DNA from 3 places in the Roseburia sp. CLA-AA-H209 genome. Region 3 is predicted to be linked to each of the others. Evidence: predicted binding sites of a transcription regulator. Region 3 holds the regulator's gene; each other region holds the start of a gene.
The links. The regulator HrcA, encoded in region 3, represses chaperone genes, less so after heat shock. The targets are predictions, from matches to a motif close to TGTTAGCACTCNNNNNNNNNGAGTGCTAACA.

Region 1: a site for HrcA is predicted at 3,501-3,531, ahead of groES (co-chaperone GroES). Genes of this name have one in related genera too.
Region 2: a site for HrcA is predicted at 5,440-5,470, ahead of LKD41_RS07615 (Hsp20/alpha crystallin family protein). Genes of this name have one in related genera too.

The regions. Positions count from the first base shown of each region.
Region 1 is NZ_JAJEQU010000011.1:108,661-119,118, reverse strand. Features, by position in the region: partial or broken gene LKD41_RS11225 (zinc-ribbon domain-containing protein) at 1-295, opposite strand, end outside; gene LKD41_RS11220 (DegV family protein) at 427-1,290, opposite strand; gene groL (chaperonin GroEL) at 1,481-3,103, opposite strand; gene groES (co-chaperone GroES) at 3,171-3,455, opposite strand; gene LKD41_RS11205 (Cof-type HAD-IIB family hydrolase) at 3,688-4,476, opposite strand; gene LKD41_RS11200 (glutamate synthase subunit beta) at 4,643-6,136, opposite strand; gene gltB (glutamate synthase large subunit) at 6,151-10,458, opposite strand, start outside.
Region 2 is NZ_JAJEQU010000006.1:126,503-136,960, forward strand. Features, by position in the region: gene LKD41_RS07600 (GBS Bsp-like repeat-containing protein) at 1-2,751, opposite strand, end outside; TPP riboswitch at 3,008-3,107, shown strand; gene thiT (energy-coupled thiamine transporter ThiT) at 3,142-3,798, shown strand; gene LKD41_RS07610 (sodium-dependent transporter) at 3,868-5,241, opposite strand; gene LKD41_RS07615 (Hsp20/alpha crystallin family protein) at 5,595-6,062, shown strand; gene LKD41_RS15670 (hypothetical protein) at 6,113-6,238, shown strand; gene LKD41_RS07620 (Hsp20/alpha crystallin family protein) at 6,270-6,710, shown strand; gene LKD41_RS07625 (methylglyoxal synthase) at 6,815-7,288, opposite strand; tRNA gene LKD41_RS07630 (tRNA-Pro) at 7,506-7,579, opposite strand; gene LKD41_RS07635 (hypothetical protein) at 7,835-8,389, shown strand; gene LKD41_RS07640 (hypothetical protein) at 8,464-8,601, opposite strand; gene LKD41_RS07645 (glycoside hydrolase family 13 protein) at 8,714-10,458, opposite strand, start outside.
Region 3 is NZ_JAJEQU010000001.1:298,591-309,048, forward strand. Features, by position in the region: gene thiI (tRNA uracil 4-sulfurtransferase ThiI) at 1-307, opposite strand, end outside; gene LKD41_RS01525 (cysteine desulfurase family protein) at 325-1,491, opposite strand; gene LKD41_RS01530 (16S rRNA (uracil(1498)-N(3))-methyltransferase) at 1,522-2,262, opposite strand; gene prmA (50S ribosomal protein L11 methyltransferase) at 2,268-3,224, opposite strand; gene LKD41_RS01540 (molecular chaperone DnaJ) at 3,465-3,995, opposite strand; gene dnaJ (molecular chaperone DnaJ) at 4,232-5,410, opposite strand; gene dnaK (molecular chaperone DnaK) at 5,488-7,368, opposite strand; gene grpE (nucleotide exchange factor GrpE) at 7,387-8,040, opposite strand; gene hrcA (heat-inducible transcriptional repressor HrcA) at 8,061-9,104, opposite strand; gene hemW (radical SAM family heme chaperone HemW) at 9,311-10,458, opposite strand, start outside.

The DNA.
Region 1 (10,458 bases), on a different contig from region 3:
ACTGTCCCTGCTGCGGCTGACTCTGGAACTGTCCCTGCTGCGGCTGTCCCTGGAACTGTCCCTGCTGCGGCTGTCCCTGTACCGGTGCTGCCTGTTCTGCCGGCTGTTCCTGTACCGGTGTTTCCTGCTCTGCCGGCTGTTCCTGTACCGGTGTTTCCTGCTCTGCCGGCTGTTCCTGTACCGGTGCTGCCTGCTCTGCCGGCTGTTCCATCTCCCCTTTTAATTTCTGGCCACAATTCGGGCAAAAATCTGCATCATCACCCACTTGTGTGCCACAATTTCCACAAAATGCCATTTTCATTTTCCTCCTTGGTTTTACCATGATATGTTACTTGCTTTTATGCATTAACGAGTTAAACTATTTCAATTTTACACAATATTTTGTGGTTGGTCAATCAATTTTACCGAGAATTTACACTTTAAATCTTATAATTTTCTTGCACAGGCAAGTGCTAATGCTCCCGGTCCAATATGGCAGGATACATTTAAAGAAAGCGGATCCATCATAATGTCTGTAATCCCAAATTCTGCTTCCACTTCTTTGTGGAATTCCATCGCTGCACTTATATCTCCAGTGTATGCAATACAAAGCTGCATCTCATCCTGACACTCCTTAAAGCGGGATGCATAGTCATCTTTTACTGCTTTTATCATAATGCTTTTTGCCTGCTTTACCGTTCTGGCTTTTGCAAAAGCATCCAGCTTTTCACCCTGAATCTGTAATACCGGTTTTAATTTCAACAATGTTCCCAGTGCTGCTGCTGCCGGTGTAATTCTTCCACCTTTTTTCAGATAGTAAAGGGTATCTACCATGATATAAATGCTGGACTGGAATTTTGCATCCTCTAAAATATCTTTAATCTCTTTTCCGCTCTTGCCACTCTCTGCCAGCCTGATTGCATCAAATACGGACTGTTTCTGTGTTACAGAAATTCTCTGATTGTTTACTACAAAAACCTTGCCCTCATACTCTTCATCTGAAGATAATGCTGTTGCTGTCTCACAGGAACTGCTCAATCCACTGGATAAAGGAATGTATACTATTTCATCATATTCTTTTAAAAGCTCATCCCAACGGTCTGTAAGGTCTCCTACTGCCGGCATGGATGTTGAAATCTCTGCTCCATCTGTCAGATGCTCATAAAATGTATCCTGTGTCAGATTGATATCCTCAAACAGTGTTTCACCATTTATAAAAAAAGGCATTGGTAATACGCTAATCCCTAACTGCTGCGCTTCTGCCTGACGAATTCCACTGGAACTGTCTGTAAGAATAACTACCTTTCCCATTTTTCTTCCTCCTTGCTATTCAGACTTCATGTTACACAATGAAATAATTGTAACATATTTTGCAAATCAAAACAACTGCCCCCAAAAAACTAACATCAGGAAAAAAACTGCATAGTAAAACTCCTGACTGCATTATCCGCAGCCAGGAGCTCTCTATCCTTACTTTTCAGTAATATATTTTATTTTCTTATTACATCATTCCCATACCTGGGTTTCCTGCCGGCATTGCAGGAGCATCTTCTTTGATATTTGCTACAACAGATTCCGTTGTAAGTAATGTAGATGCTACAGATGTTGCATTCTGCAAAGCACTTCTTGTAACCTTAACCGGGTCAAGGATACCAGCTTCTACCATATCTACATATTCTTCTGTTGCTGCATTAAATCCGATACCAGGAGCGGACTCTTTTACTTTATTAATAATAACTGCACCTTCGAGACCTGCATTTGCGGAAATGTAATACAATGGAGCCTCCAATGCTTTTAAGATAACCTTTGCACCGGTCTTCTCATCACCTTCCAATGTCTCAGCAAGCTTTGCAACCTCTTTGGATGCATGGATGTATGCAGAACCGCCACCTGCGATGATTCCTTCTTCGACTGCTGCTCTTGTTGCATTCAAAGCATCTTCCATACGAAGTTTTGCTTCTTTCATTTCTGTCTCTGTTGCAGCGCCAACACGGATAACTGCTACGCCGCCTGCCAGTTTTGCAAGTCTTTCCTGTAATTTTTCTTTATCAAATTCAGATGTTGTCTCTTCAAGCTGTGCACGAATCTGGCCGATTCTTGCCTGGATTTCTTCTTTATTTCCTTCACCATCAACGATAACGGTGTTCTCTTTCTTAACCTTAACAGATTTTGCACGGCCAAGCTGTGCCATAGTAGCATCTTTTAATTCCAGACCAACTTCTTCTGAAATTACCTGACCACCGGTAAGGATAGCGATATCTTTTAACATTTCTTTTCTTCTGTCGCCATATCCTGGAGCTTTTACTGCTACAACGTTAAATGTTCCACGCAGTTTATTTACAATCAATGTAGTTAAAGCTTCACCCTCGATATCTTCAGCAATGATAAGAAGTCTGGAACCGGACTGAACAATCTGTTCTAACAGTGGAAGGATTTCCTGAATGTTGCTGATTTTCTTATCGGTAATTAAGATGTACGGCTCATCTAAAACTGCTTCCATCTTATCCATATCTGTGCACATATATGCGGAAATGTATCCACGGTCAAACTGCATACCTTCTACCAGGTCAAGCTCTGTCTGCATGGTCTTGCTCTCTTCAATGGTAATAACACCATCATTGGAAACTTTTTCCATTGCGTCTGCTACCATGTTGCCAACGCTTTCATCACCTGCGGAAATAGATGCAACTTTTGCAATCTGGTCTTTTCCGGTTACTTTAGAAGACATTGCTGCGATTGTTTCAACTGCTTTTTCAGTTGCTTTCTTCATACCACGTCTTAAAACGATTGGGTTTGCACCAGCCTCTAAGTTCTTCATTCCTTCCTGAATCATTGCCTGTGCAAGAACGGTTGCTGTTGTAGTACCATCACCAGCAACGTCATTGGTCTTGGTTGCTACTTCTTTTACAAGCTGTGCGCCCATATTTTCGAATGCATCTTCCAATTCGATTTCTTTTGCAATGGTAACACCATCGTTTGTGATTAATGGAGCGCCATATGATTTATCCAGTACAACGTTTCTTCCTTTTGGTCCGATTGTTACTCTGACTGTATTTGCCAGTTTATCAACTCCAGCCTCTAATGCTGTTCTGGCTTCTGTTCCATATTTGATTTCCTTTGCCATAATTTCTTACCTCTTTCTTCTATTTTCCTATTTTATTATTTGTTTTATTTACCAATTATCAATTCGATTATTCTACTACTGCAAGAATATCATTCTGCTTTACGATGATATATTCTTCGCCATCCAGTTTTACTTCTGTTCCGGCATATTTAGAATAAATAACCTTCTGTCCTTCTTTTACCTGCATGGTAACTTCTTTGCCATCTACCACTCCGCCAGGACCAACTGCGATTACTTCTGCTTCCTGTGGTTTCTCCTGTGCAGCACTTGCTAAGATAATTCCGGATTTGGTTTTTTCCTCTGCTTTTAACTGTTTTAATACAACTCTGTCTGATAATGGTACTAATTTCATGATTCATTGCCTCCTTGATTCGATCTCTTTGTTTTCTTTCTTTTTTATTAGCACTCATTCAAGCCGAGTGCTAACCGATAGTCATATAATAGTTTCTGCGTCTCTTTTTCGCAAGCCTGACCATTTTTTATTTTTCTCTTGTTTCCTTATATTTACTCTTAATATCTCGTTTTTTCTCTCGTTTTCTCACTTTCTGTAATTTGTAACGATTTAATACTTTTTTTAGATTTGTTTATGAAATCAGTCCAAAATGCTCCAATCCCTTATAAATGCCGTCTTCGTGCAATGGTGCTGTGATATAATCCGCTGCTTCTTTTGCTGCTTTGGTACCATTTCCCATGGCAATTCCATGCTGCACATGCTTTAACATTTCCACATCATTGATACTGTCTCCAAATGCATAGGTATCTTCTTTCTCAATACCAAGAAGCTCACAGGTTTTTTCGATGCCGGACGCTTTGGAAAATCCTTTTGGAACAAACTCTGCGCATGCCGCATCATGCACCAGCGGTGTGAAATTCTCTTCCAGATGGGAAAGTACCTTAAGATAAGCATCATCCGGTGTGGAGCAGGAAAACTTACTGATTTCCATAATTGCTTCATTTCCCGTTACCGGCAGCAAATCCTCTCCCAATGTCTCTTTTAGTCTCAAGCCATAAGGGTCTTCTTCAAATTCTTCCAGATCCATATACAAATTCCGGCTTCCCTCATATACCGTAGGAATTCCATACTCTTTTAATATATGTATGGTATCCTCTATCAATTCCTGTTCTAATTTTTTATAAAAAAGTGTTTTTCCATCCATCTCTATCCAGGTACCGCAGCCTGCCACAATTCCGTCGAATCCCAGTGTCAGCAATCTTTCATCCTGAATAAATGCTCTGGTTCTTCCGCTGCAGAGAAATGCCAGATGTCCATTTTCCCGCAGCTTCCGGATTGCTTCCTTTGCGCTCTCCGGTATCACAAAATGCTCGTCCCACAATGTTCCATCAATATCAAAAAATACTGCTTTCCTGCTCATTCTCTTTATGTCCTTTCGCTGTTTTCTTCTCGCTCTTTTTGTCACAAGGGTTATTTTATGCCCCAAAAGCAGAATGTGTCAACCACGAAAAAGCCGCCTGCCACAGCTCACCCTCCGGTGCACCATAGTCAGACGACTTTCTTCTATCATTATATTGTAATTTTCATTACTGTACGGAAAGATAAGAATATCCCATCAGACTTTCGTCTACTTCACGGGCTGCTTCTCTTCCTTCACGGATTGCCCATACAACCAGGGACTGTCCACGATGCATATCTCCTGCTGTAAAGACATTTTCCACGTTGGTCTTGTAATGACCGGCTTCTGTTGCCACATTGGTTCTGGCATTTAAGTCTACGCCGAATGCTTTGGCAATGTAATCTTCTGTTCCAAGGAAGCCTGCTGCAATCAGAACCAGATCACAATCTAACTTGCTTTCGGAGCCCGGTACTTCCACCATCTGCATCCGTCCGGTCTTTTCATCCTTTTTGCCCTCTAATTTTACGGTTTTTAATCCGCAGAGCTTACCGTTCTTGTCTTTTAAGAACTCTTTTACGGTTGTCTGGTAAATACGAGGGTCGGAACCGAACATAGCAATTGCTTCTTCCTGACCGTAGTCTGTCTTGCAGACTCTTGGCCACTCCGGCCATGGGTTGTTCTCTGCACGCTCATCCGGTGCTTTTGGCATCATTTCAAGCTGGATGACACTGGCTGCACCGTGACGGATAGAAGTTCCGACACAGTCATTTCCGGTATCTCCACCACCGATGATAACTACTTTCTTTCCCTTGGCAGAAATATATTTGTTATCTTTAAGCTCGGAATCTAAAAGGCTCTTGGTAGTTGCCTTTAAGAAATCTACTGCAAAGTAAATGCCTTCTGCATCTCTGCCCGGAGCTTTGATGTCTCTTGGATTCTTTGCTCCACAGGCTAAGATGACACGGTCATATTCTTTTAAGAGTTTTGCCGGCTTGATGTCTTTTCCAACATTGGCATTGGTAATAAACTCGACACCCTCTTCTTTCATTATATTAATCTTACGGTCAATAACCCATTTTTCCAGCTTCATATTCGGGATTCCATACATCAAAAGTCCACCGACACGGTCATCTCTTTCAAATACGGTAACGGAATGTCCTCTTTTATTCAACTGGTCTGCTGCTGCAAGTCCGGCAGGACCGGAACCGATGATTGCAACCTTCTTTCCGGTACGGACTCTTGGAGGTTTTGCTGCAGCATATCCTTTTTCATAGGCATTTTCAATGATTCCATGCTCATTTGCCTTACAGGTTACCGGGTCTTCCCAGTGTCCGCAGGTACAGGCTGCTTCACAAAGTGCCGGACATACTCTTGAGGTAAATTCCGGGAAGTTGTTGGTCTTGGTCAGACGGTTATATGCCTGCTCCCAGTTGTTGGTATACAAAAGGTCATTCCACTCCGGTACCAGATTATGCAGCGGACATCCGCTGGTCATTCCCATGATATTCATACCAGCCTGGCAGAACGGCACGCCGCAGTTCATACAACGTGCTGCCTGTACTCTTTGTTTCTCTTTTGAGAGAGGGGTATGGAACTCGTTAAAGTTCTTGATACGCTCCTTTGGTGCAACCGCTGCTGCATTCTCTCTGTCATATTCCATAAATCCTGTTGGTTTTCCCATTTTGCGTCCCCTCCTTAATTTCTTGTATTCGCATAAAATGCTTCAATCTGTGCCTGTTCGGAAGACAATCCTTTTTCTTCCATCTGAACAATTGCCATTAACATACGGTTATAATCGTATGGAATTACTTTCTTGAACTTCGGCAGATACTCACTGAAGTTATCTAAGATTTCTTTTCCCTTTTCAGAATTGGTCAAAGCTACGTGTTCTTTAATCATATCTTTTAATTCCATAACATCATATTTGTTTCCGACTTCTTCTGAGAATACCATTTCCTTATTGATTCTGGTATAAAGGTCGTTATCCTCATCTAATACATAAGCGATACCACCGCTCATTCCGGCTGCAAAGTTTTTACCAGTCTTACCAAGGATAACCACACGTCCACCGGTCATGTATTCACATCCATGGTCACCGACACCTTCTACTACTGCAGAAGCTCCGGAATTTCGTACGCAGAAACGTTCTCCTGCCACACCACTGATAAATGCTTTACCACTGGTTGCACCGTAAAGTGCTACGTTACCGATGATGATATTTTCATCCTTCTTATATTTCACACCTGCCGGAGCGTAGACAACCAGTTTTCCACCGGAAAGTCCTTTTCCGAAGTAATCGTTGGAATCTCCTACCAGCTCTAAGGTAAGTCCCTTTGGAATGAATGCGCCAAAGCTCTGTCCGCCGGCACCGGTACATTTTACGATAAAGGTATCTTCCTCTAAAGTATCGTCATATTTCTTTGTAATCTCGGAACCAAAGATGGTACCAAAGGAACGGTCTGTATTGCTTACTTCTACATCAATGCTTCTCTTCTGTTTCTTATCCAGTGCGGAAGAAAGCTGTTTTAACAGTACAGTTTCGTCCTTGGTCTTCTCCAGTTCGAAATCGTATACATGTTTTGGATCAAATGTAACTTTCTCCTTTGGTCCTGCAAACGGGTTATTCAAAATCTTGGAAAGGTCGATTTCTTTTTCCCGGTCTGTCAAATCCTCTCTTACCCGGAGAAGGTCACTTCTTCCTACCATTTCATCAATGGTACGGCAGCCTAACTTCGCCATGATTTCTCTTAATTCTTCTGCAATAAACCGCATGAAGTTTTCTACATATTCCGGTTTTCCCGCGAAACGTTTCCGAAGCTCCGGATTCTGTGTTGCGATTCCGGCAGGGCAGGTATCCAGATTACATACACGCATCATCACGCATCCCATGGTTACCAGCGGTGCAGTTGCAAATCCGTACTCTTCTGCTCCAAGCAATGCAGCAATTGCTACATCACGGCCGCTCATCAGCTTACCGTCTGTCTCGATTCTTACCTTATTACGAAGTCCGTTCATAATCAGAGTCTGGTGTGTCTCTGCAAGTCCAAGTTCCCAAGGAAGTCCTGCATTATGGATAGAACTGCTTGGTGCTGCACCGGTACCACCGTCATATCCAGAAATCAATACTACCTGCGCTCCTGCTTTGGCAACACCGGCTGCGACTGTACCCACACCTGCTTCTGATACCAGTTTTACGGAAATTCTTGCATCACGGTTGGCATTCTTCAAATCGTAAATCAACTGCTCCAAATCCTCGATGGAGTAGATATCATGATGAGGTGGCGGTGAAATTAAGGATACACCCGGTGTGGAAAGTCTTGTCTTTGCAATCCAAGGATAAACTTTCTTGCCCGGAAGGTGTCCACCTTCACCAGGTTTTGCACCCTGTGCCATCTTAATCTGAATCTCTTCTGCACTGACCAAGTAACGGCTGGTTACACCAAACCGGCCGGACGCTACCTGCTTGATTGCAGAACATCTGTCTAAGCTTGTATGTTTACTTGCGATACGGTCCGGATCTTCTCCACCCTCACCGGTATTGGATTTACCATGTAAATGGTTCATGGCAATTGCCAGTGTTTCATGGGCTTCCTTGGAAATAGAACCATAGGACATCGCACCTGTTTTAAATCTTGTTACAATAGAATCTACGCTTTCTACTTCTTCAATCGGAACACCTTTTTTCGGGAAATTGAAATCCATCAGTCCACGAATATTTGCATCACGCTCTTCGCTGTTCACAAGATCTGTGTACTGTTTGAAAAGGTTGTAATCTCCACGTTTGGTTGATTCCTGTAAAAGGTGGATGGTTGCCGGATTATAAAGGTGAACATCTGCGCCACTTCTCATCTTGTGACGTCCCTTGCTGTCTAAAGTAAGGTCTGTCTCTAATCCCAATGGATCATAGGCTGCAGAATGCAGAGTATCTACATCTTTTGCAATGTCTTCCAGTGTAATTCCACCGATACGGCTTACGGTATTTGTGAAATATTTATCAATTACTGCGGAGTCAATACCAATTGCCTCAAAAATCTTAGAACCCTGATAAGACTGAATGGTTGAAATACCCATTTTGGAAGCAATTTTTACGATACCACTGATAATTGCCTGATTGTAATCATGGATTGCTGCATAGTAATCCTTGTCTAACATATGCTCGTCTACTAACTGCTTTACGGTATCCTGTGCCAGATATGGATTGATTGCACAGGCACCATAACCAAGCAATGTTGCAAAATGATGTACTTCTCTTGGTTCACCGGATTCCAGAATCATGGCAACTGCAGTTCTCTTCTTGGTCTTTACCAGATGCTGCTGCAAACCGGATACTGCCAGAAGGGATGGGATTGCCACATGGTTCTCATCAATGCCACGGTCGGAAAGAATCAGGATATTTGCACCGTCACGGTATGCACGGTCTGCTTCTACAAACAGATGATCCAATGCTTTTTCCAGGCTTGTATTCTTATAATATGTAGTAGGAAGAACCACAACCTTGAAGCCTTCTACTTTCATATTTTTGATTTTCATCAAATCTGTGTTGGTAAGAATCGGGTTATCTACCTTTAATACCTGGCAGTTAATCGCCTTTTCTTCCAGCAGGTTACCATCTTCTCCGATATATACGGTAGTTGATGTTACCACTTTCTCACGAATGGAATCAATTGGCGGGTTTGTTACCTGTGCAAATAACTGTTTGAAATAATTAAACAGTGGCTGATGGTCTCCTGCCAGTGCTGCCAGCGGAGTATCAATACCCATTGCAGAAGTTCCTTCTCCTCCGTTTAATGCCATCGGAAGGATTGCTTCACGCAGTGATTCGTAAGTATAACCGAATGCTTTCTGCATTCTCTGACGCTCTTCTTTGGTATATTCCGGAACACGCTGATTTGGAATCTTTAAATCCTCCAGTTTAATCAGGTTACGGTCAAGCCATTCACCATAAGGCTGTTTGCTTGCGTAATACTCTTTTAATTCATCATCATTGATGACTCTTCCCTGGATGGTATCTACTAAGAGCATTTTACCCGGACGAAGTCTTTCTTTTACAACAATCTTGGTCGGATCAATATCAAGTACTCCGACCTCGGAAGAAAGAATCAGCTGGTCATCATCGGTAATATAATATCTGGAAGGTCTTAATCCATTACGGTCAAGAACAGCTCCCATGACATCTCCATCTGAGAAAAGAATAGAGGCTGGTCCATCCCACGGCTCCATCATGGTTGCATAGTACTGATAGAAGTCTTTCTTCTTCTGGGACATGGTATTGTTATTTGCCCATGGCTCCGGAATCATAATCATAACTGCCAGTGGTAAATCCATTCCACTCATTACTAAGAACTCTAAGGTATTATCTAACATTGCTGAGTCAGAACCTTCGGAATTAATAACCGGAAGGACTTTCTGCAGTTCCCCTTTCAGTTCTTCGGACTCCATGGTCTCTTCACGGGCAAGCATCTTATCTGCATTACCTTTGATGGTATTAATCTCTCCGTTATGTACGATGAAACGGTTCGGATGTGCTCTCTCCCAGCTTGGATTGGTGTTGGTTGAGAATCTGGAGTGTACGGTTGCGATTGCAGACTCATAATCTTTATCCTGAAGGTCTGCAAAGAACTGACGCAGCTGGTCTACTAAAAACATTCCCTTATATACGATGGTTCGGCTGGAAAGGGATACTACATAAGTGTCATCATTGGACTGCTCGAATACCCGTCTTGCCACATACAGCCGGCGGTCAAAATCAAGTCCCCTGGCTACTTCAGCTGGACGTTTTACAAATCCCTGCATGATATATGGCATACAGTCTACTGCTTTCTGTCCCAGTTTATCCGGGTCAGTCGGAACTTTTCTCCATCCTAAGAATTTCATTCCTTCCTTTTCCACGATAACCTCAAACATTTTCTTTGCCTGATTCCGTTTCAGTTCATCCTGTGGGAAGAAAAACATTCCAACACCGTAATCTCTTTCTCCACCAAGTTCAATATCTGATTCCTTTGC
Region 2 (10,458 bases), on a different contig from region 3:
TGCCTCATTTGTCTCAGAGCTTACAACATTCTTATGTGCTGCATCACTATAGAAGGAAATGCTATAGGACGACGGATCCGGAATTGCATCCATCATTTTTGTCTCAATTGCCTGAATCATTTCATCCTTATGGGAATTGCGGTTATAGGTTCCACCGGAAATATTAAATGCCGGCACAACGGTCGCAATATTTGCTCCAATAAAGAATGTGGTTGTTGCGGTTCCGGTATAATTCTTACCGTCTACCGCTTTGATTCTGACATATACTTTTCCGGAATTCTTATGTTCTGAAACCTGTTTACATAATTCATCGTCATAATATCCTTCAACTTCATAATCCACGCCTGCAACCAGTACACGGTTTCCATCAGATACACTGATACCCGGCTCCACTGCTTCTCCAGTATAACCGCAGTTGCTTGCAGTTACGGTCAGCGTGCTCATGTTCTTTGGCGTGATCTTATAAGAAGTACGGATACTTCCGCCTAAATTAGCATAAGTTCCAAGACCGCTGATTAATACATAATAAGTACCTGCGTCCACCGGCTCTGCAATGACCTTCTTGTATGCAGAATCCGTAAAATAAGTAACCTTAAAGTCTTCGCCCTGTACCAGGCCTTTGGCACCGTTATTATCAGTAATACGGATTGCCGGTACCTGCATGCTGCCATTGTATTCAAAGGTAACCTGTGTCGGATCATAGTTTGCAGAACCTGCAACGATATTACACTCGCATTCATTTAACTTTCTTGGCACAATACTGAAAGTTCCACGGTTCACGCCACCCTCTGCCAGTGCATAATCTCCAGTCAGTCTGATATAAGCCTTTGCATTATTGGTTCCAATTTCGATATTATCTTCACAGGAAACCACTTCTACATACTGGCTGTCCAAGGTGACATTTTTACTACCTTCTTTATAATAAACGGTAATATTTGCAGGATCCGGCACAACAGCACTACCGGTATAAGTCTGGTCTGTAATTACAATATCTGTCGGGCTGATGTTCTTTGGCTTAATCATATAAGTATATACTCTTTCGCCTCCGGCATAGTTACTGCCATCCAGACCGGTTATCTTAAGATAATAGGTTGCTGCATGAATCAGTTCCTGTATGCCCGTAGTGCCTTCCTTATCGTCTGCCGGTTCAGTACATTCCGGATCACGATAAACAGCATAGTCAAAATCCGTTCCTTTTTTCAAAGCATTCCCCTCATCATCGGTTGCTGTCAGGGATAATACCTTGCTCTTACCATCAAAAAAGCTGGAATAACTGGTATCTTTATTAATGACACCTGCTTCTGTTCCGTTGATTGCCAGCTTAAAGGTACATTTATCTAAAGATTTTGCAACAATATCAAAATAAATCGGCTCTGCCTTGGTTCCAAGGTCTCCTTCGTAGTAATCCAGTCCGGTTACCTTCACATAATATCTTCCAATAGAGGTCGGTTCAGATACAGTCTTGGTATACTCCGCATCTTTATAATAAGTAATCTTATATCTGGAATCACTGATAACATCACCGGATGTATTGGAGACGGTAATGTTTGGCACATTTTTCTTGCCATTGTATTCCAGTTCATTTTTATCTAATACTGCTTTACCAAGCTTGTCATAGATCTCAAAGTTGATAAATGCGTTTCCGGTTAAATTTCCGGTTCCGGTAATAATCAGGTTATTGGTTCCGGTCTGTCCTGCAGTAGTTTCATTTCGGTATGCCACGTTGTAGTTGCCGGCAGGAATCTCCACGCCATTCAACTTCACTACTACCTCATTGGTCATATCCGGTTTACTATTCTTTACATAATAATATTTATCACTCTTTAAGGAAACACTGATGCCTGCTGCACTTAAATCTGCCTTGCCAATCAGGAAATTAAAGGTCTTGCTGCCCCGGTACAGAGAAGAAGAATTCGCTGTTACTGTCATCTTCGCTGTTCCGGCATTGGTATTATCTGCCCAGCTTGTGGTATAGTCAGACGCCTGGATTCCTGCGGAATTCTGACTGTCTACCAGTGTAAATTCCGGTCTCTGTGCAGTTCCGGTATAAGTAGAATCGCTCAGTCCATTGGAAACAGTTACAGAATCCGCTCCAATATTATAGTAAATATTGTAACGGTTCTCTGTAATTGTTCCGGAAAATGTATAGTTACTGCTGCTCTTTAATACAATTTTAAAGGAATGTGTTCCTACTGTGGTATTGCTTCCGGATGTATATTCTACGTTATAATCATCTGCTGAAAGGTTTACCATGGTAGAAGTACCGCTTATGATACCATACACCCCTGTAATCGTCGGTAATACATCACTTCCTGTATAATATACATATCCGTCTTCACCGGTTCCTTCCACCCCTTTATAATTAACACCGATATAGCTTAACTTCTGCTGTGCAATCGTAAAGCTCTTGGTGGTCTGCCATCTGTGGCTGTCTCCGATACCAACGATATCAATATATGCTGTTCCTGCGCTGGTATTATTACGGTAATAAACGGAGTAATCCTCTTTTTCTTTCAAAGTTTCTCCATCAATCTGGACCGTAACTGCCGGCTTAACCTCCTGTCCGGTATAAGTATAGGTATCATTTCCGGTTGCAGTTGCACCATTTGCATCCGCTCCTAATGTAATGCTTCCATTGCCCGGAAATGCATCCGCCGCCTCTGCCGGTATTGCCGGAAGAACGCCCGCAATCATACAAACACTTAAAACTAATACCAGTATTCTTTTTCCAACATCCTTGTACTTACGCATAGAACCTCTCCTTGTTGCTTGTTGTTTCCTCATCTTTTTATCTTTACTATATTCCTTTTGCTTTTCAGATTCAAGAGTAACCCTTTTTTCTAAAAAAGCGCAGGAAAAGACACTTCTAAACCTTTTATCGTCCGGAAGTTACTTTTTCTTTATATTTTCCAGCGGATTTTTTCATTTTTTAGAAAATCTTTTTCAGAAAATTAACACTTGACATTTTATACTACCACTGTTACCATTACAAACTGAAAACAAAACATCACTTTGCTAGGGGCGCCTTTGGCTGAGAAACGCATCTGCGTTGACCCTTATTACTTGAACCGGATAATACCGGCGTAAGGAAGCACATAGTTCAACCTCCTGGCAGAGTATCATCTTTAAGGAGGATTTTTTATGTCATTTTTTGCAACATACGACGGCTCTTCTTACCAGCTTACCACCGCTGGTTTTACAGCCCTCGTTATCATCATGATTGCCATTCTTCTGATTGGCTGTGCTATCTTCGGTGGAAAGAAGAAATTCAGTGCAAAGCAGCTTGCATTTTCAGCTATGGCAATTGCCCTTGCCATGGTAACTTCCATGATTAAACTTTTCGATATGCCAATGGGCGGTTCCGTTACTTTACTGAGCATGTTATTCATCGTTCTGATTGGTTACTGGTACGGTCTGGGTGCCGGCTTAACCGCAGCTTTTGCTTACGGAATACTGCAGTTAGTCGTTGACCCTTATATCATCAGTGTTCCACAAATGTTAGTGGACTACCTCTTCGCCTTTGGTGCATTAGGACTTTCCGGACTTTTCAGCGAATCCAAACATGGACTTATCAAAGGTTATATCGCTGGTGTATTAGGTCGATACTTCTTCGCATTCCTTTCCGGCTGGATTTTCTTCGGCATGTATGCTCCGGAAGAATTCCCGAATGCAGTGGTATACTCCCTTGCCTACAACGGTGCATACCTTGGTGCAGAAGCACTTATTACATTAATCATTATCTGTCTGCCACCAGTCCAGAAGGCATTGAATGCCGTTAAGAATATGGCAAATTCATAATTTAAGTTCTAAAATCTACAGAAAAAGCGTCTCTTCTAAATCAGAAGGGACGCTCCTTTTTTCTATCAACTACATCTGAATCCATCCGAAAGCATTTGCTATGGAACTGATTAAAATAATCGCTGCAAAGATCGGACAGAGGTATTTTATCATCACTGTAAATATCTTTTTCCTGCGGAACGGGCTGCCGCCCCGGGTTACTTCTTCTTCAATCCGCTGCACTCCCACCACTCTTGATACCAGAAGGCAGGTTGCAATAGCCGCAATCGGCATCATCACGGAGTTCGTCAGGAAATCAAAGAAATCAAGAATCTGCATTCCGATAATTTTTACATTCGCCAATGGTCCATATCCCAGTGTAGAAAGACTTCCCAAAAGAAGCATTACAATACCGACAATTACCGTTGCTTTCCGTCTTTCCCAGCCCAGTTCATCTTCGAAAGTCGATACTGCACTTTCCGTTAATGCAATAGAACTTGTGATTGCTGCAAACAGCACCAGTACAAAAAATAAAATTCCGACTCCGGTTCCAAGTCCCATGCTGTCAAATACTTTTGGAATCGTAATAAACATCAATGATGGACCCGCCTGCAGGGTTTCCGGATTTCCATTGGAAAATGCAAAGACTGCCGGAATAATCATCAGCCCTGCCATCATGGCAATCGCTGTGTCGAAGATTTCCACGTTCTTCGTGGACTCTTCAATAGAAACTTCCTTCTTCATATAAGAACCAAAAGTAATGAGAATTCCCATGGCAATGGACAGGGAATAAAACATCTGTCCCATGGCTGTTACTACCGTCATCCAGGAAAAATTTTCAAAATTCGGAATCAGAAAATATTTAACTCCTTTTAATGCTCCCGGTCTGCTTACGGAATAAACCGTTATTAATATAGAAAGAACAACCAGCACCGGCATCATAAATCTGGATACCCGCTCAATACCATTCCGGACTCCGGCAAAGATAATCCCCAGCGTAAATACTGCAAAAAAAGCAAAGCAGATTTCTGTGGAAAGCCCGCTGGAAATGAAATCGGAAAAATATCCATCCGATGCAAGCTTACTGCCATTTCCCCTGATATATTCCACCAGATATTTCATTACCCAGCCGCCAATTACAGAATAATATGGCACGATTAAAACCGGAATAATCGCATTTATCCAGCCACCGAAAGAGAGCCAGCGGGATTTTCCAAAGGTATGATATGCTCCCACCGGGCTCTTCTTCGTCATTCTTCCGATAGAAGTCTCCGCCATAATCATCGTATATCCAAAAGTCAGTGCAAGTATAATATAAATCAGCAGAAAGATTCCTCCCCCATACTTTGCCGCAAGATATGGGAATCTCCATATGTTTCCCAGTCCCACGGAAGCGCCTGCTGCTGATAATACAAACCCTATCTTCCCCGAAAATGTACTTCTTTTCTCATTCTGTGTCTTCATTTTGTTTTTCTTCTCCTAAACTCATAATTTCCATAACGCAAAGTTATAAAAATCATAACACAGTCTCATAGTTCCTGCAATATTCTTTCTTTTTTCGCAATACATTCACTTATTTTCTCTTCTTTTTCACAGCGTATTCCCTTATATTTCCTTAGTTTTCTCGCAATTTGCAACCAATTCACAAATTTTTCACAAATTTATTAGCACTCACCTCTTGACATTGCTAATAATTGGTGTTATAACGTAGTCAGAACAAAGGAGAGGAACAAAAAGAGGTTCCTAAAACATCCCGGTTCCAAAGAAACAAGGTAAACAAGCATAGATAGATTTATTTAAAAAAGGAGAGATGACTTATGTTGATGCCTAGTATTTTTGGAGAGAATTTATTTGATGACTTCTTTGAGGATTTTCCATGGATGGACGATAACATGGATATGAAAAAGACTGAGAAAAAACTTTACGGTCGTAGAGCCGCACGTCTGATGAAGACAGATATAAAGGAGCAGGACAATGGTTACGAACTGGTCATTGATTTACCTGGATTTAAGAAAGACGAAGTAAGTGCTTCCTTAGAAAATGGTTACCTGACCATCAGTGCCGCCAAAGGCTTGGATGAGGAAGATAAAGATAAGAAATCCGGCAAGTACATCCGTAAGGAACGTTATTCCGGAGCCTGTAGCCGAAGCTTTTATGTTGGCGATGCCGTTACCGAAGAAGATATCAAGGGTGAATTTAAACACGGTATCTTAAAACTCTTCGTTCCGAAGAAAGAAGCAAAACCTGCTGTGGAAGACCACAAGTACATCGCCATTGAAGGATAACAGAACTTTATATAGTATCTGATTCAGATTAAGAAAGGAAGCATGTTATTATGTCAGACAAAAATCCAAAACATCCATTAAAAAAGAAAAAAGTAAAAGCTAAAATTAATGTAGCCGACCATGAGGCTGTTGAGGAAGCCAGAGAAGCTCACAGAAACAAGAAACATTATTACTAATTACAATAGACTATTTTAGGAGGAATGACTTATGTTAGTACCAAGTATTTTTTCAAACAACTTTGTAGATGATATATTCGATGATGTATTTCCATTCGGAGCTTACAATGCTCCTGCAGCAGACAACCGTGCTGCCATGAACACTGACGTTAAGGAATTTGACGACAGATATGAACTGGAATTTGAACTTCCAGGTTTTAAGAAAGAAGATATCCAGGCTGAGCTGAAAGACGGATACCTCATCGTCAATGCCAAACACCAGGACAACAAGGACGAAAAAGGCAAAGATGGCAAATATATCCGTAAAGAACGTTACTATGGCTCTTACCAGCGTAGTTTCTATGTCGGAAATGGCGTTACTCAGGATGACATCAAAGGCGGTTTTGAAAATGGTATCCTGACTCTGACCGTTCCGAAGAAAGAAGCAAAACCTGCTGTGGAAGAAAAGAAATATATTTCCATTGAGGGATAATACCAGGATAATTAAAAGGGAAAAGGGGCGGTGTGAGTATTCACACCGCCTCTCCTTTTTATGTGAGAAACACGCTTTACGTGTCTCTCGTAGTTTAGCTGACATTACTTTATCGTCGATGCCCGCTGTCTGACATTCTTATTAAAATTAATCACATTGTGATTATATTCTTCATCCATCAACTCGGAATGAATCATAAAATCTGCAGTTGCCTTATTATTCGCAATCGGGATGTCATATACCTGTGCAATACGAAGCAGTGCTTTTACATCCGGGTCATGAGGTGCTGCAGTAAGCGGATCTGAAAAGAAAATCACGAAATCTACTTTTCCCTCTACTATCTTAGCACCAATCTGCTGGTCTCCGCCCAGCGGACCGCTGTTATAGCCCTTTACCGGCAGTCCCGTCTGGTCTGTAATCATTTTTGCCGTTGTTCCGGTTCCACAAAGGAAATGCTTCTTTAAAGTTTCTGCATTGTCTTTGCACCACTGGATCAGTTCTGCTTTCTTTCCATCATGGGCAATCAATGCAATATTTTTCTGTTTTCCGATTGTCAAAGTAAGAAAATCCGGTTCCATACTCATATTGTGTCTTCTCCTTTATTGTATTATTTTCCAACCTTTTCATTTATCAAGTGAAAATCAACTCCTGATAAACAATTGCAGCTCGCCAATCACGCTTATATGTTGACTTGCTTACGTTCATTATAACATGACAAGATGATTCCAGACAATATTTGGGTAGAAATCTTCATATAAAAAACGAGCACACCTAACAGTGTACTCGTTTTTTTCGTCGATGCGACAGGATTTGAACCTGCGACCTCTGCGTCCCGAACGCAGCGCTCTACCAAGCTGAGCCACGCATCGTTATTCAGTTCTTTCACACGCTCAACTATATTAGCATATATCACATTTTTTGTCCAGTAATATTTTTATTTTCTTTTCTACTTAATCGTTTTATGTTGTACTTAAGTCAATCATAAGAACGGCTTTTTCAATGCCGAAGCAACTTTTTTTACCAGACCGGATGCACTCATTATTACCTATGGTTCTCTTTCTATTTTTAAAAGTAACCAGGTAAAGGCAGACTTTCTTTCCCATTATAAAGATATTCCATTTCTGATGTTAGAGGACACACCTGACGATCCGGACATTCCATACCTGATTGCTGACAACTACTCAGAGCTTGTCACCGAGCAGGTGGAATATATCCTAGACCACAACCCGGAATTAGAGGCAATTGCTTTTGCAAATGATAATATGGCAAAGGCAGGATACCGCGTCTGTGCTGCAAGAGACCTTTTGGTGGGATATGACATTGACCACGCAAAAACCATGGAACCACCACTGACCAGTGTTTCCCACAGCAGCTTCCAGTTCAGCTGCCAGGCATTACAGAATGCGCTTATGCTCTGTCAGGGAAAGAAGCCACAATCCTGCCGGATGTCAACCATTTTTCACCAGAGAAGTTCCTGCGGTTGCCAGCTGTACACTGGCTTTACCACACTGCGTCATATCAGCATGGAGCGGCTGCGTAAATGCCTGCCAAAGGATGCCATTACTGCAAGACTGGGCGGTGACGAATTTGTTTCCTTTATTTTAACCGATATATTAAAGCATTCCGACGCAATACTCTACGAGGAAAAGGTCAAACGGCGTGCAAGCATCAAGAAGTAGTCTATGACTTACTCTCCAAATCAGCATATAAAATGCCGGATGGTAAATCCATCCGGCATTCTTAAACCTCTCTTTTATTCATCCATTCCCCATTTGTCTTTCATGTATTCTTTTCCAAATCCGGAACCGATATTTTCATTGATTCTCCGGCCAAAGCATGCATAAAATCCAATTATTGCGGCGAATATCAGAATTCCAATAAATATAACCATAGTAAGTCCCCCTTCCTATGTCTCTTTATCTTTTCCAAAGTATAGCACAAGTATGTAAAGATGTCACTTATCTTTTTAAGGAACGGTACTATTTATAGAAATATCTTTTGTTTTACAAAACAACCAAAAGCTTTCCCTCACAAGAAGAAAGAATTATCTTTTTTTCCTGCAGCTGTGGAACCTCCACTGATGTCAGTGTCACACTGCCGGTGCCGGTATTTAAAAATACCAGGACTTTGTCGTCCCCAAAACTACGTAAAAATACATATACTCCCATTATATCATTGCAGTAAATTGTCCGGTAATTGCCCTTGCGTAATGCCACATGCTCTTTTCGGAGTGCAATCCAGTAGCTGAACTTCTCTGCCAGATTTCCCTGTAATCTGTTGTTTTCTGCCTGCTGCTCCATTACTGCCTGCCAGTCCATGGCTGCCCGATACTCCAGTTCTTTCATTCCCTCGATATACACTTCATCCCCGTAGAATACCGATGGCACGCCCACTCCCATAAAGAGATAGAAAAATGCCAGCTCCATTCTCTTTCTATTTCCATTGCAATAGCTTAAAAATCTCGGAATATCATGGGAATCCAGAAAATTCATCTGTGCCAGGCTCACCTGCCATGGGTAGCGGTAAATCATCCGCTGCATCTGGGCATCAAATTCACTGACCGAAAGTTCTCCCTTTCCAAAAAAATCCCGGCACAGATAAGAAAAAGTATAATTCATCGTAGAATCAAACTGGTCTCCCTGAAGCCAGATGCCTGCTTCTTCCCAGATTTCACCTATTAGAAATATATCCTCTTTTACCGCTCTCACCGCATGACGGAAGACTCTCCAGAATTCATGATTGATTTCATTTGCCACATCCAAGCGCCAGCCGTCAATATCTGCTTCCCGAATCCAGTAAGTTCCAACATTGCAAAGGTACTCCACCACTTCAGGATTTCCGGTATTAAGCTTTGGCATTTCCTTTACATAGGCAAACGCCTCATAATTCGGCGGATCAGCGTACTGTATCGTTTCCGGCAGGTGATAAAACCAGTTATAATATCTTGATGCTTTTCCCTTCTGCCGCACATCCCGGAATGCAAAAAAATCTGCTCCACAATGATTAAATACACCATCTAAAATAACCCGGATTCCTCTCTTGTGGCACTGCTGCACCAGTTCTTTTAAATCCGCTTTATTTCCAAGACAGGGGTCGATTTCAAAATAGTCAATGGTATCATATTTATGATAAGACGCTGCTTCAAAAATCGGATTCAGATAAATGCAGTTAATTCCAAGCTTTTCGATATAGTCAAGATTTTCACAAATTCCTTTCAGTGTACCACCCAGATGATTCTTACAAATCCGGTCCGGTAAAATTTTTCCATTGCTGTCGCTTTTTTCATCCGGCAAAAGCATATGCCTTGTCGCTTTTTCCGTCAGTTCCCGTCTGTCATTTGCAAAACTGTCCGGGAAAATATGATACATAACAATGTCTTCTGCCCACTCCGGGATATCTAAAATATCCTCTCTTCTAATATATGGAAACTGGAAATATTCTGCCCTGCCACAGGACAGTTTCTCTGCAAATCCTCTTCCATAATAATAAAGGCTTTCTATATCGTCCTCTAACCGGAAATAATAGCATACCCTGGTATACGGAGACGTAATCTTAACTTCATAATAATCATAAAGCATATCGGATGCCACATGTTCCATTTCACTTTGTTTCACCGGAAGTGGCTCTTCCATTGCCACCCGGTCTCCCCAAAGCAGCACGCACCGTTTTAAATCGCCCTTTTTACAACGGATTCTTATTACCAGCCGGTCTTCTTTTTCTGCAAAAGCAAATTGTGACAGTGGAATAT
Region 3 (10,458 bases):
ATTCTTTACCCAGATAATCTACCACTGTCTCCGCTAATTTATCGAAGCCTTCATCCTCTACCTGAAGTAATGGACAGAATCCTACAATACCAAATACACGGCTTAATGCTTCTACGGTCTCGTCATAATCATAGTCATCGGATACTACATTGACATAGATTCTTCCCTGCTCTTTGGTTACTTCAAACTCGCCCTCTGCTGTCTTTAACGCATGGCGGATCTGCTCCATTAACATATTTTCAAAAATATAGCGGTTCTTTCCCTTTACTCCGATTTCTCCATATTTTACCAGAAATGATTTATACATATGATTTCCTTTCTCTTTTAATGTCTTGTATATTTCTTCAATACCGGAAGCAGCTCTCCCAGTACTTCTAATGCGTAATCAATCTCTTCTTCCGTTGTATGCACACTGAAGGAAAAACGCAGTGTGGAATCCAGAAGGTTTTCCTTTAAATGAATGTTTCTAAGGGTCTTGCTTCCCTTCTGTTTGCCTGCATGATTATTTGAAGAACAGGCAGAACCGGAAGATACATAAATCCCCCTGTCTTCCAGTGAATGTAATAATACTTCACTTCGGATTCCTTCAAAGCTGACGCTGACGATATGTGGTGCTGAATCCTCTCCGGTCTTTCCATTTACATGGGTTCCTTCCAGCTTTTCGATTCCGTCGATAAAACGCTGCTTTAATCCGTAAAGATGCGCTCTCTTTTCATCAAGATTCTCATAGATTTCTTCTGCTGCTTCTCCAAGACCTGCAATTGCCGGTACATTTTCCGTTCCGGAACGCATTCCCTTCTGCTGTCCACCGCCTAATATCAGCGGCTTTAATTTCGTCTTTTCCTTCACCCAGAGGAATCCGCTTCCCTTTGGACCGTGAATCTTATGTCCGCTGACGGAAAGCATGTCTATGCCAAGTTTCTTTGGATAGATATACATTTTTCCATAAGACTGGATTGCATCTACATGAATCAGTGTATCCGGATTCTTTTTCTTAATAAGCTCTGCAGCTTCTGCAACCGGCTCGATGGCTCCGATTTCATTATTTACCTGCATCATGGAAACAAGAATGGTCTGTTCCGTCACTGCTTCTTCTAACTCTTCCAGTGAAATAATTCCATTCTCATCCACAGAAAGATAAGTAATTTCAAAGCCCTGCTCCTTTAAGAACTCCATTGGATTCTCTACGGATGCATGTTCAATGGATGTGGTTATAATATGATTTCCCGCTCTGCGGTTTGCCATTGCAGCACCGATAATCGCAAGGTTATTTGACTCCGTTCCACCGGATGTAAAGATGATTTCTTTTTCTGATACTCTTAATGTTTTTGCTATTTTCTTCTTTGCAGTCTCAACAAATCGTTCTGCCTCAATTCCTTTCATATGAAGGGAAGATGGATTGCCATAATCCTTCGTCAGAAGGTCTACCATTAACTGACACGCCCGGTCACTGCAGCGGGTGGTCGCAGAATTATCCAGATATGCTTCCATACTTTTCTACACTTTCTTACTGTTTTTTCGTTATATACGGCTCTCTAATTGCAGCATCAGCATGGACATCATGCAGATACCTGCTGTATCTGTCCGAAGTATTCTTCTTCCTAAGGAAATGGACTGCATGGTCTCTCTTGCTTTTGCAATCTCTTCCTCTGCAAATCCGCCTTCCGGTCCTATCATAATACTGATACTCTTCCCCGGTTCGATTTGCTCTAATACTGTCCTGGTTCCTTCCATGCCATTTTCATTTTCATAAGGCACTAAGCGGATATCACAGTTTTCTGCCAGCTTTAAGGCTTCCTTGAAAGATACTACTTCATGAATCTTTGGAATGATACTGCGCTTTGACTGTTTTGCTGCAGTCTCTGCCTGCGCCTGCCATTTTTGTACCCGTTGTGCTGCCTTTTTTCCTTCCAGCTTTACCACACAGTATTTCATGGCTACCGGAATGATTTCATAGACACCAAGTTCTACTGCCTTTTCAATCACCGTTTCCATCCGATCTCCCTTCGGCAGTGCCTGAAATAAATAGATTTTAGACGGAAGCTCGGTTCCTTCTTCGTCCACAGATACTATGTCTGCCTGCACGAAATTTTCTCCGGTTTCTGCAATCTTACAAAAATAATTGCCACCTTCCCGGTCACTGATGCGAATCGTCTCTCCGATTTTCATACGCAGTACATTCCGGATATGATTTACATCGCTTCCGGTTATGGTAACATATTCTTTGCCCACCTGGCTTTTTTCAACAAAAAACTGATGCATCTATTTTACCTCTGATTTTTCCGTGCAGTTACATTGACCCATTCGCCCTGATGGTTGACTTCTAAGATTTCAAAGCCTGCCTGCTCTAAAGCTTCTTTTACTTCGTTTTCTTTAAAATCAATAATTCCGGAAGTAATAAGCACTCCCTGCTCTTTCGCACACTGATAAAGTGCCGGTGCCATCGGAATAATAATATCCGCTAAAATATTCGCTACGACCAGATCATAACCTGTGCCAATCTTTTCCTGAAATGCTTTATCGTCAATCAGGTTTCCAACATAAAATTCACCTGAATTTTCTGCCAGATGATTGACTGTCATATTTTCATGAGTTGATGTGATACAATCTCCATCCACATCCGTACCCACTACGCTGCCTGCACCAAGCTTTAATGCTGCAATGGATAAGATTCCGCTGCCGCATCCTACATCCAGAACACGCTCGCCCTCTTTTAAATATTTACGAATCTGGCGGATACAAAGCTGTGTTGTCTCATGCTTTCCGGTTCCAAAGGAAATACCCGGGTCAATCTCGATTAAGAATTTATTTTTATCCTCTTCCTTTAATAGTTCCCAGGTTGGTTTGATTAAAATATCATCGATATAAAAAGACTGAAAAAACTGTTTCCAGTTATTAATCCAGTCGATATCCTCGGTCTGGCTGGAGGTAATATCTCCGCTTCCGATTTCTACCATGCTTCTTAACTGCTCTAAACCAATGCGAACTGCCTTTAAAGTCTCGGTATGGTCTTCTCCTGCCTCTAAATAAAAGCTGACTTTGCTTTTTCCTTCGTCTGGTGGAAGTTCCGGCGGAAAATCAATAAACATTTCTCCTGTTTCTTCTTTCGTCAATGGTACATTGTCTTCGATTTCAATTCCTTCAATGCCATTTTCTGATAACATCATGCTGATAAAATCCTCAGCTTCTGTTGTTGTATCTATTGTATATTTATCCCATTTCATAGTTTCTGCTCCTGTTCTTATCTTAACCTTCTATTATAAAAAGCAAACATTTTAATCTTAACATAGCTTTTTATTTTTCGCAACTGTAAGGGAATCAACGGTAACCAGCAGACAGCTTCTTTAGATACATAGCGACGCCTACGCATGTCTGGTAACACAAAAACAGCGGAACATATTTCTTCTGCCCGCTGATTTTCCTGTTTATTGCTATGTCATTGCTGTGCTATTATTGCTATCTTATTACTGATATTTTACTTCCAGTTTCTGCATCAGTACCTGATATTCCCGGTTAATTTCCTGAATCGTACCGGTGTCTCCATTGAGATTATCCGGATGATATATTTTAATCAAATCCTTATAACGCTTCCGCAACGATTTTTCATTGCCCACTCCCATAAAGAACATTTCTCCCTTCACCACATTGGATGATTGGCTTCTATTCTCCTGTTCAAATTCATGTACTCTGCTGTAAAAGTCTCTCTGACGCTCCATTTTCTGCTTTTCGGCAGCAAGTTTCTGAAGTTCACTTTCTAATATTTTCCACTTCATGTCAAAAAGATGCTGTTCCCGCTTCATCCGCTCCTGTTCAAGATTCTTCTCCATCTCGAATTTCCGCTTCTGGAATTCTAACTCCCTCTGATGGCGTTCCATCTCGCGTTTGGAATTTTCCAGTTCTCTCCTTGTATGTTCCAGTTCCACAGTCTGCTGAAAACACCATTTTTCAAACTGTGCTGCATCCTTCTTAATCACAGCGCTGTTATGCTGCTTCATAAATCTCTCTCCTTGTCTCATAAACGGTTGCCTAAATCAACATATGGTTACAAAAAACTTATGAATCAGGAATAGTATACAATATGTTGTCACAAAATGCAACAACGAGAAACTCACTTTTGCAGTTTTCCAGAGTTATCGCGGTGCTCGCCAAATCTGCATGCAAGCATGCGATTTTTCTCGCTACTCGCGTAAAAAAAGCTGCCTCCATTTTTCAGGAAACAGCTTTATCATTTTTATAAATCATCGAAGGACTCTTTAATTTTTCCCATAAATCCCTTTTTCTTTTTCGTGCCTGCCGCACCATTCTGTGTCTTTAATGAATTACCGGTCTCTGCATCAAACTGGCGCAGTGCCTCTTTTGCAGCTTCATTTAATCCGGTCGGAACCTGAACCACAAGTGTAACATACTGGTCACCACGGACTGCCTTGTTACGCAGGGATGGGATTCCTTTTCCTTTCAGACGGATTCTGGTGTCGGTCTGTGTACCAGGTTTTACTTCGTAGACCACATCGCCGTCGATGGTTGTAATTCTTACTTCTCCGCCCAGTGCTGCCTGTGCAAAACTGATTGGTGCTGTTGAATATACATCCATGCCCTGTCTCTGAAGGATTGGATGGCGGGATACTACTACTTCTACCAGAAGATCTCCTCTTGGTCCGCCATTTACACCCGGCTCACCTTTTTCACGGATTCTTACACTCTGACCGTTATCAATTCCGGCAGGAATGCTGACCTTAATCTTCTTCTTGCTGGCAATGTATCCGGTTCCACGACAGTCCGGACATTTGTCACGAACAATTTTACCGCTTCCGTTACATACCGGACAGGTCTGTACATTCTGTACCATACCAAATAAGGACTGCTGGGTATATACCACTTTTCCTTTTCCCTGACATTTGCTACAGGTCTCCGGACTGGTTCCCGGCTTCGCTCCTGTACCATGACAGGTCTTACATTCATCCTTTAATACTAAATCAATTTCTTTCTCACAGCCAAATGCTGCCTCTTCAAATGTAATTCTGACACTGGCACGTACATTGGCTCCCTTCATCGGTCCGTTGCTGCTGCTGCTGCGTCTTCCGCCGCCAAAGAAATCTCCGAAAATGTCTCCAAAGCTTCCAAAAATGTCTCCCATATCCATACCTGAGAAATCAAATCCGCCTGCTCCGCCGGCACCTCCATCAAAGGCTGCATGACCAAACTGGTCATACTGTTTTCTCTTCTCCGGGTCGCTCAGTACTGCATATGCTTCAGATGCTTCCTTGAATTTCTTTTCTGCTTCTTTATCCCCCGGGTTCATATCCGGATGATATTTTTTGGCAAGGACACGATATGCTTTTTTTATTGCTGCGTCATCTGCGTTTTTATCAACGCCTAAGACCTCGTAATAGTCTCTTTTCTGTTCTGCCATAATCTATTCCCTCTTTACCGTTTGTAAGGGTTGACAGTAAAACTGCCAACCCTTTCTACTGCTTTTTATCTGTAGAATTATACTTCTTTGTAATCAGCATCTACCACATCATCATCTGCGGAACCTGCAGCTGCTCCACCGGCTGCACCTGCTCCCATATCAGGACCTGCACCAGCGGCTCCCTGAGCTGCCTGAGCGTTCTCATACATCTTAGCAAATACTTTCTGTGCACTTTCCATCAGTTTCTCTTTTGCTGCTTTCATCTCAGCAACCTGATCATCTGTCATGTTTTCAGCCTGTGGATTTGCATCTACTAAAGCTTTCAGTGCATTTAAGTCAGCCTCTACTGCAGATTTATCTGCCGCATCAAGGTTATTTCCAACCTGGTCTAATGCCTGCTGTGTCTGGAATACGAAGGCATCTGCATCATTTCTGGTGTCAATTGCTTCTTTTCTCTTCTTGTCCTGTGCTTCAAATTCAGCTGCTTCTTTTACTGCTTTATCGATATCTGCATCAGACATGTTAGATCCGGCAGTAATTGTAATATGCTGTTCTTTTCCGGTTCCTAAGTCTTTTGCAGATACATTTACAATACCGTTTGCATCGATATCGAAAGTAACTTCAATCTGAGGAACTCCACGACGTGCTGGTGGGATACCATCCAGACGGAACTGTCCAAGAGATTTGTTATCTCTCGCGAACTGACGCTCACCCTGCACTACGTTGATATCTACTGCTGTCTGATTATCTGCTGCTGTTGAGAAAATCTGGCTCTTTCTTGTAGGAATTGTTGTATTTCTCTCAATCAGTCTTGTTGCAACTCCACCCATGGTCTCGATAGACAGTGACAATGGAGTAACATCCAGAAGAAGGATATCACCTGCGCCGGCATCTCCTGCTAATTTACCACCCTGGATACAAGCGCCAAGTGCTACACACTCATCCGGGTTTAAGGATTTACTTGGCTCTTTGCCTGTTAACTGTCTTACTTTATCCTGAACAGCCGGGATACGTGTAGAACCACCAACCAATAATACCTGGCCTAAGTCTGCATTGGTTACGCCTGCATCCTTCATAGCGTTCTGTACCGGGATTGCTGTTTTTTCTACTAAGTCATGTGTCAACTCATCGAATTTTGCTCTTGTCAAGTTCATATCAAAGTGCTTTGGTCCTTCTGCTGTTGCAGTAATGAATGGCAGGTTGATATTGGTTGTTGTTGCTGAAGACAACTCTTTCTTAGCTTTCTCTGCAGCTTCTTTTAATCTCTGAAGAGCCATCTTATCGGTAGATAAGTCAACGCCTTCTGCTTTCTTGAATTCGTCAATCATCCACTGTGTAATCTTATTATCGAAATCATCTCCACCTAATCTGGTATCACCATTTGTAGATAATACTTCGATGACTCCGTCACCGATTTCGATGATAGATACATCAAATGTACCACCACCTAAGTCGTATACCATAATTTTCTGTTCTTTTTCGTTGTCCAGTCCATAAGCAAGTGCTGCTGCTGTCGGCTCGTTGATGATACGTTTTACATCAAGTCCTGCAATCTTACCTGCATCCTTGGTTGCCTGACGCTGTGCATCATTGAAGTATGCCGGTACAGTAATAACTGCTTCTGATACTTTTTCTCCTAAATATCCTTCTGCATCAGCTTTTAATTTCTGTAAAATCATTGCAGAAATCTGCTGTGGAGAATACTGTTTGTCATCAATGCTTACTTTGTAATCGGTTCCCATATGTCTCTTAATGGAAGAGATTGTTTTCTCTGCGTTGGTTACTGCCTGACGTTTTGCTGGTTCACCAATCAGACGCTCACCTGTTTTTGTAAATGCTACGATAGATGGTGTTGTTCTTGCACCTTCCTGGTTTGCTATAACGGTAGGTTTTCCACCTTCCATAACTGCCACACAACTGTTTGTTGTTCCTAAATCAATACCAATAATTTTACTCATGTTCTTATCCTCCTATGCTTAATTCGCTACTTTTACCATGCTATGTCTGATTACATTTTCTTTGTACTTGTAACCTTTCTGTAACTCCTCGGCTACTACATTCTCACCGAGTTCTTCATCTTCCACATGCATTACTGCATTATGGAGATTCGGGTCAAACTCCTGACCGGCTGCTTCAATCGGTGTTACACCAACTTCTGTCAGCACTGTCATCATCTGCTTATAAATCTTATCCATACCTTCTACGAAGCCATTGTTTTTGTCTTCTTCCGGTACAGCTGCAAGCCCTCTTTCAAAATTGTCGATAACTGGAAGGATTTTCTCTAAGATTGCACTGGCTCCCATGTCATACATCTGGCTCTTTTCCTTTTCCGTTCTCTTACGGAAGTTTTCAAATTCTGCCATCTGACGTTTCAGCCGGTCGGTTAAATCTTCAATCTGTTCGTCCTTCTTATCTTTCTTGTCTTTCTTTTTAAAGATACCTTTCTTTTTCTCCTCATCTTCTTTCTCTATTTCTTCCGATTCAGATTCGGTATCTTCCGTTTTTTCTTCTGCCTCAACCTCTTTTTCTTCTGAGGCGGTATTCTGTGCTTCTTCCTGCTTTTTTGCATCCTCTGCTTCTAAGTCTTCTAATACTTCTTCAAGCACTTCTTCTTTCTTTTCTTCTGCCACTTTCTTACCACCTTTCTATGCTATTCTTTCTTCGGCTTATCAAATATGCCTTCTAGTTGTGATTTCAAATTTTTCAGATTATCCATGACGTTCTCATAATCCATACGCTTCGGTCCGATAATTCCTATCGTTCCCTTCACGCCTTTACCAAGTTCATAGGTAGCTGTTACCACACTGCAGTCCTTCATGGTCTGAATTGGAGATTCATCTCCTATATAAACCTGTATGCCGTTCTCCTCATTGCTGAGGTTATCCGTCACCAGACTTACTAACTGTTTCTTCTCTTCTAACGCATCTAAAAGCTCTCCTGCTTTCTGCGAATCCGATAACTCCGGATATTTTAAGATATTCGTTGCACCGCTGGTATATATCTCCAAATCCTCGTCTTCGCTGATTGCTTCTGCTACTGCATCCAATACATCACTGATGACTTTGGAATGGATACCGGCTTTCTCTTTCAACACTGCTATGGTGCCCAGATTAATCTGATCTAATGACAATCCATTTAAATGTGTATTCAAAAGCATGTTAAGTTTTAACATATGCTCATTATCTATCGGCTCTTCTATCGGAATCATCTTATTTTTCACAAGATTGCCTTCCAATACGACAACCGCCAGAATATGTTCATCATCCACATTGGATAACTGGATGAACTTCAGGCTGTTGTGGTGATACTGCGGTGCTGTTATCATGGTGGTGTAATTCGTGTTGTTCGCCAACAGCTTTGCCACCTGCTGCAATACCTGTTCCATCTTCTCCGTATGTTCAATTACGAACTCTTTCATATCGGATACTTCTTTGTCCTTCTCTGCAATCAGATTATCTACATAGAAGCGATATCCCTTATCGGATGGAATTCTTCCTGCCGATGTATGTGGCTGCAAAATATATCCCATCTCTTCCAAGTCCGACATCTCATTCCGGATTGTTGCGGAACTTAAGTTCAAATCCGTATACTTGGAAATGGTTCTTGAACCAACCGGCTCACCCGTTTCCAGATAGTTGCGAATGATTGCATTTAAGATTTTTGTTTTTCTTTCATCTAATTCGTTCTCGTTCATTCACGTTCTCCTGAAAATGAAACTTTTATAGGTATTTGAAAAAGCTTTTTGTACTGCTTTTTCTTTGTTGTTAGCACTCAACTTGAAAGAGTGCTAATTTCTATGTACTTAAGATAGCACCATTCGTTTTTTTTGTCAACAGCATTTTATAATTTTATAATTTCTTTAGATTTGTTCTGATTCAATGCTGTTCAACACCGCACTACTTAATCCAGTAAAAACTGGGCGAGTACATAGTTACTGATGTCCATACCGTGGTCGCTGAGCTTTATTACACCGGCTTTTTTCTCGATTAAGTCCTCTTCCTGAAGCTGGTTTAAGACTTCGCCATATACTGCTTCTATTTCCACGCCAAAAGTCTCTTTGAATTCTGTTCTTGTAACTCCCTTTAACATACGCAGGCCTAAAAACATGAATTCTTCCATCTGGGCATGGCGGCTGATTGCATCTGCACTCTCATGGAGATTCAATGCTGGTACTCCATCTATTTCCTTCGCCGAAATATTACCGCATGCTTTGATATACGCTTCAATCTCTCTTATATTACTGTAGCGTACTTCTCCAATCAGGGAAGCTGCCCCAAGTCCTACCCCAAGATACGGTACCCGCTTCCAGTATCCGATATTATGCCTTGCCTCTTTCCCCTGCTTAGCATAATTGGATACTTCATAATGCTCATAACCTGCCTCTGCAAGAATCTCCTGAGTCTTTTTATAAATTTCATACTCCGTCTCTTCAGATGGCAGATGCTCTGTCGGCTTTCCGGCTTCCCGGAGCACTGCCTCGAATTTGTATTTTTCATAAAATGGTGTTCCCTTTTCGATAATCAGGGAATAGGCTGAAATATGCTCCGGTTTTAATGCTATGACACGCTTTAAGCTGGTGACAAATTTCTCTGTACTCTGATAAGGCAGGGCACTCATCAAATCAACGTTGATATTTTCAAAGCCACATCTTCTGGCACATTCATAATTCTCCAAGAACTGCCGGTAAGTATGGATTCTTCCTAATATCTTTAATTCATCATCAAAGGCAGACTGTAACCCTATGCTGAGACGGTTAATGCCTGCTTCTTTATAGGTAAGAAGTTTTTCCTCATTTAAAGTTCCGGGATTACATTCTATGGTAATCTCTGCATCTGCTTCCACCTCAAAGCTTACCTGAATCTGTTTTAAAAGAAGTGCGATATATTCCGGTGCTAAAAGAGACGGTGTTCCGCCCCCTATATATATAGTAGAAAGAGCCGGACGTCCCATTGTCTGTCCGTAATATCTGATTTCATGCAAAAGAGCACCCACGTAGCGGTTTTGTAACCGCTCGTCCGCAGGTGCTGATAAGAAATCACAATATTCAC